2 regions of the Pseudoalteromonas marina genome follow, and region 2 is predicted to be linked to the other one. Evidence: predicted binding sites of a transcription regulator. Region 2 holds the regulator's gene; the other holds the start of a gene.
What was found. Region 2 encodes ArgR, which controls arginine synthesis, uptake and breakdown. Its sites were predicted from a motif close to ANTGAATANNTATTCANT; they were not measured.
Positions count from the first base shown of each region.

Region 1: a site for ArgR is predicted at 1,895-1,912, ahead of argC (N-acetyl-gamma-glutamyl-phosphate reductase). Genes of this name have one in related genera too.

Region 1 is NZ_AHCB03000006.1:447,537-450,708, reverse strand. It holds gene panP (pyridoxal-dependent aspartate 1-decarboxylase PanP) at 1-638, shown strand, start outside; gene argE (acetylornithine deacetylase) at 693-1,838, opposite strand; gene argC (N-acetyl-gamma-glutamyl-phosphate reductase) at 2,060-3,070, shown strand; gene argB (acetylglutamate kinase) at 3,070-3,172, shown strand, end outside.
Region 2 is NZ_AHCB03000007.1:296,058-299,229, reverse strand. It holds gene PMAN_RS12570 (Dyp-type peroxidase) at 16-915, shown strand; gene argR (transcriptional regulator ArgR) at 912-1,379, opposite strand; gene mdh (malate dehydrogenase) at 1,604-2,536, shown strand; gene ispB (octaprenyl diphosphate synthase) at 2,632-3,172, opposite strand, start outside.

The sequences.
Region 1 (3,172 bases), on a different contig from region 2:
TAACAATTGATGCCCACAAACAAATGTATGTCCCGATGGGCGCAGGTTTAGTGCTGTTTAAAGATCCCGCTGCAACCGATGCAATAGAGCATCATGCTGAGTATATATTGCGTAAGGGCTCTAAAGATTTAGGTAGCCACACACTAGAGGGTAGCCGCCCTGGTATGGCTATGTTAGTGCATGCTTGCTTACGTGTTATAGGCCGTAAAGGCTATGAAATGCTAATCGATCGAAGTATAAAAAAGGCAAAGTATTTTGCTGATTTAATCAAGGCAGACGAAGATTTTGAACTTATTTCAGAGCCTGAGCTATGTTTGCTTACTTATCGCTATGTGCCTAAGCAAATAAAACAAGCGATTGCTGAGGCTGATGAAAAAACACGGATTGATATTTTTGCTTCACTAAATCGTTTTACAGCCAGTATGCAAAAACGCCAGCGTGAATCTGGACGCTCGTTTGTATCGCGTACTCGTTTGACTCCAGTTCAATACGATAATCAACCTACGGTTGTGTTTAGGGTTGTACTGGCAAATCCGCTTACCTCGGGTGTGATTTTAAAAGAGATATTAGCTGAGCAAAAAGAGCTTGCTAAAACAGACCCTGTATTTAAAAAGTATTTAAGCAAATACATGAAATAGTAAATTTAGCATTTATAAAAAAGACGCTGTTAAGCGTCTTTTTTTATTGCTTAGCTAAAAGCAACAGGTTTTTATAATATTGCTAATGATGTGCTGTGAAGGCTTTATTTTTTCCATTGCTAAAAATTCGTCAGGCTGATGCGCCTGATTAATAGAACCTGGTCCCATAACTATGGTTTCACAACCCAGTTGCTGAATAAAAGGTGCTTCTGTGCAGTAATTAACTGCAATGGCTTTTTGGCCCGCTACCTTTTCAGCTAGTTGAACTAGCGCGCTGTCGGTTCTGCCAGTAAATGCTGGTATTGGGTCATGTAGGTCAATAACACTTACTGAGTTTGGGTATTGCTCGTTTATGTCTTTTGTTGCATCTAGCAGCAGAGCTTGTAGCTCTTGTACGCTCAACCCTGGCAATGGGCGCATATCAATATGCATTTCACAACACCCACATATTCTATTTGCGTTGTCACCACCATGAATATTACCCAAATTTAAAGTAGGATAAGGTATTTCAAAGTGATTTAGTGAATACTTATTCTTTAATTGCTCTTTTAAGATCAGTAATTTTGAAATCACTTTATGCATAACTTCAATGGCGTTTAGACCACGTTCGGGATCTGAGCTGTGCCCTGAGCGTCCTACGACCCTTATAGCTGTACTCATATGGCCTTTATGTGTAAATACCGGAGTCATATCAGTGGGTTCGCCAATAATACAGCGTGCCGGCTTTAAGTTAGGATGTTTGCAAATTTGCTGTGCGCCTGCCATGGTGGTTTCTTCATCTGCAGTGGCAAGTATTAAAATTGGCTGTGTTTGTTGTTTTTCATCTATTTCGCTTATAGCTTGTAATACGAAAGCAAAAAATCCTTTCATATCAATACTACCTAGCCCATACAGTTTGTTGTCGAGTTCTGTTAATTTAAACGGATCATGATTCCAGCGGCTGTCATCAAACGGCACTGTGTCGGTATGCCCAGCAAGCATTAAACCACCATCCCCGGTGCCTCGTTTTGCTAATAAGTTATAACGCCCTTTTTTGCCTTCCAGTTCTATTATTTCACAAGTAAAACCGAGCGTTTCACACCAGTGGGCAAGTAACTCGATAACGCTTTTATTACTCATGCATTCGCTGTCTTCAATTGCACTGATAGACGGGGCTGCAATTAATTGCTGGTACATAGAAATAAACGAAGGCAAAGACATAAAAAATTCCAAAATAACTATTCAATTTAATTGCATAACAATATAAAAGTATTTATGATGAATATCAATTCACTTTTTAAGCATAAATATATTAAGTAACACAATGAAGATAATGCGACGATAATCAAAATTCATTAACAAAAAAGACTTACTTAGCACCTAAGCTAGTGTAAGCGAACACACAAATAAGTAGTAATAGATTTTAAGATAATGAGTAAATAATGAATGTAGCGATTATTGGCGCAAGTGGATACAGCGGCGCAGAACTAGCAAGCCTTGTGGCTAAACACCCAAATTTAAAACTGTCAGGTAGCTATGTATCTGAAGGAAGCTTAGATAAACACAAATTACTGAGTGATTTATATCCAGAGCACTTAGGTTTACTTGATACTCCTTTACTTCCTCTTACAAAGTCAGCGTTCGACGACATTAATGCGAATGCAGATTACGTATGCCTGTGTACCGACCATAAAGTAAGTGTAGATTTAGCCCCGCAATTTTTAGCGATGGGCAAAAAGGTGTTTGACCTATCGGGTGGTTATCGCCTTGCAAGCAATGATGATTACGTTACTTATTACGGCTTTGAACATAAGCACCCTGAGTTATTAAATGAATCGGCCTATGGTTTAGCTGAATGGAATAGCAACGACATTGCAAATGCAAATTTAGTGGCTGTTGCTGGCTGTTATCCTACTGCGGCGCTGAATGCGTTAAAGCCACTACAGCAAGCAGGTTTGTTAAGCGACGACAAAATTATTATTAATGCAGTGTCGGGTGTAACTGGTGCAGGGCGTAAAGCCAGTGTAGGTACTCACTTTTGTGAAGTGTCGCTAGCGCCATATGGTTTATTTAATCATCGCCACGGACCAGAAATAGAGCAACACCTTGGTCACCAGGTTTTATTTACACCTCATTTAGGTAACTTTGCTCGCGGTATTTTAGAAACCATTTACGTGCAACTAAAACCTAATGTTACAAGTGAGCAAGTGGCTAAGGCCTACAGCGTGCTTGAAAACGAGCCTTTAATCCGCTTGTTAGGTAGTAAGATCCCGTCAATTAAGGGAGTTGCAAAGCAGCCTTATGTTGATATTGGTTGGCAGCAGCAAGGCTCTCAGCTCATTGTTATGGCAGCCATCGATAATTTACTAAAAGGTGCTGCAGGGCAAGCTCTGCAGTGTATTAATTTATCAATGAATTTAGACCACACCACAGGCTTAAAAGGAGCGTTTTAATGGCTAAAAAAACGTGGGTTATTAAGCTTGGCGGCGCTGTACTTAATACTGAAAATGCTGCTCGTGCGTTATTTGATGTGTTGTCTAATCAGCCAAGTCATA
Region 2 (3,172 bases):
AACTGAGGAATAACAATGGCGCAAGCGCAATCTGGGATTTGTGCTGAAGCAAACCTGCATGGTTTGCATTTATTTTTTAATGTGTTTGATGGTCAAGACGAATCATTGCGCGCTAAATTAAAACAAGTAAGCGCAATTGAAGAAGAGTTTAATGATCAGTTTTCAGAGTCGATGTTGTCGTGCGTTGTTGCCATTGGCGCCCAATATTGGCCTCATATTCTTCCTGAGTATATCCCTAGTGAGCTGCAAAGCTTTCCCAATATAAATCATACAGATCACCAAATGAGTGTTCAGCCGTGTGACTTGTTTGTTCAGGTACGTTCAGACAGGGAAGACGTAAACCACTTATTTGCATTACAAGTTTTAAAGCTTTTTGCACCTGATGTAGAGCTGGTGGAGCAAATACGTAACTTTCGTTTTTTAGATGGCCGAGATTTTAATGGTTTTATTTATGGTGGTGATATGCCACACGGAAGAAAAAAGCGTTTAACTGCTTTAATTAATAAACCTGGTTGTTTTGAAGATCAGGGAAGTTATATTCATGTTCAGCGCTATAAACACGACTTAACTGTTTGGCAGCACTTATCGCTCAGTGAGCAAGAGCAAATTATGGGCCGTACACGACTTGATAATACGCTTATAACCCCAGCACTAAATACCAGTCATGCCACGCGTAGTGAGTTAAAAGATGAAGAGGGGCAACCCCTTTTGTTGAATCAAAGCATGCCTTATGGCGATGTTTATGAGCAAGGTATGTTATGCATAAGCTGCGCAAGTACTGGTACTGCATTTGAGGCTGTATTAAATAGCCGTTTAGGGGAGGGGGAGTGTTACGACCATTGGCTTGATTTTACTCAAGCCGATATGGGGTCAGCTTTTTTTGCCCCCTCAGTTGGGTTTTTAAAGCAAATTTAAACCGTATCAAATAAAATACGTACTCGTTCAAGCGTAACGTCTATTTCAGAAATTTTTGCTGGGGCAATAAATATAGTATCGTCTCCGGCAATAGTACCTAATACACCATCGGCCTTTCCTAACGAGTCAAGTAAGCGGGCAATAAGCTGCGCAGCGCCTGGACTGGTGCGAATAATAATCATCATTTCATTATGCATAATATCAATGACTAACTGGCGTAATGGGCTTTTAGCTGTCGGCACTCCCATTTCAGCGGGTAGGCAGTAAACCATTTCTTGTTTAGCGTTGCGGGTTCGCACAGCACCAAACTTACTTAACATGCGTGACACTTTACTCTGGCTTATATTGTCAAAGCCTTGCTCTTTAAGCGCATCAACTATTTCGCCTTGAGAGCCAAAGTTTTCTTCTTTTAAAAGTGATTTAAACGCTTTTACCAATGCTTCTTGTTTATCTTGAGGTTGCATAGTCTTTATTCATTATTGTTATTTATGCTGTAAATAGTACACAAAAATGAATAATTATGCAGCAGTTGTTTAGTCAACTTGACAGTTTGATGCGATAAACCACCAAAGTTTACAACTATGGTCGAAAATATCGCAAAATAGGCCCGATAAATTTGTTTTTAGGCGCTAATTTCATTATCTTAAGGGCCACAAGTATTTCCTACCTCAAATGACGGAGAATTCCAATGAAAGTTGCTGTATTAGGTGCTGCAGGCGGTATCGGTCAAGCATTGTCTTTACTATTAAAAACAGGCTTACCAGCTGGTTCTGAATTATCACTTTACGATGTTGCACCAGTTGTACCAGGTGTTGCTGTTGACCTATCACACATCCCAACTGATGTTAAAGTAGCAGGTTTTGGCGCAGACGATTTAAACAAAGCGCTTGACGGTGCTGATATTGTTTTAATCCCAGCGGGTATGCCACGTAAACCAGGTATGGATCGTGCAGATTTATTTAACGTAAATGCCGGTATCATCAAAACACTAGCTGAAGGCATTGTAGCTAGTTGTCCTAAAGCACTTGTGGGTATCATTACTAACCCAGTAAACGGCACAGTACCGATTGTTGCTGAAGTGTTCAAGAAAGCAGGTACATACGATGCAAGCCGTGTATTTGGTATTACTACGCTTGACGTGATTCGTTCAGAAGCATTTGTTGCTGAACTTAAAGGCGTAGACGTTGCTACAGTTAAAGTACCAGTAATTGGTGGTCACTCTGGAACAACTATTCTTCCTCTACTTTCTCAAGTTGAAGGCGTAACTTTCACTGAAGACGAAGTTGCTGCACTTACTCCACGTATCCAAAATGCAGGTACTGAAGTAGTAAATGCTAAAGCAGGTGGTGGTTCAGCTACATTATCAATGGGTGCTGCTGCAGCACGTTTTTGTATGTCTTTAGTTAAAGGCCTACAAGGTGAAGATGTTGTAGATTACGCATACGTTGCTGTTGAAGATGGTGATGCAGAGTATTTTGCACACCCAGTACGTTTAGGTAAAAACGGCGTTGAAGAAATTCTTTCTTACGGCGAGCTAAGCGCATTTGAAGAAAAAGCGAAGAACGATATGCTTGAGACACTGAAAAAAGACATCAAAGAAGGTGTTGATTTCATGGCGTAATAGCCAGAATGAGCATTAAAAAAGCCTGCATTTGCAGGCTTTTTTGTTGCTCGAATGTTATTTACTATTAGTGTTAAATAACAGGCTCGTTAAGGCTAGTGATCACGGTCAACGGCTATACGGGCTAAGCTTACCAATGCGTGCTTGTATTCAGATTCTGGTAGAAAATCTAAGCAAGCAATTGCTTTATCGGCTTCAAGCTCTGCTTTTTGCATTGTAAACTCAAGCGCATTGGTTTGTTTTAACGTAGATAAAATCTCTTCTAAATGTTCCATACCATTACTGTGCTCAATAGCATCACGAATTAACTGTGTTTGATGCGCATTACCGTGTTGCATTGCATATATAAGTGGTAGGGTAGGCTTACCTTCGGCTAGATCATCGCCTATATTTTTACCTAGCTGGTCTGCATCGGCGTTATAATCAAGCACGTCGTCAACAAGCTGAAATGCCGTACCTAAGTGCATACCGTATAAGTTTAATGCATTGAGCGTGGCTTCATCATTATTGGTAATAATAGCAGCAAGCCCGGTAGCAGCCTCAAACAGCTTAGCCGTTTTGGAGTAAATAACTTGCATGTAGCTGGCTTCGGTTGTGTCTGGATCGTTGCAATTCATAAGTTGCAGCACTTCACCT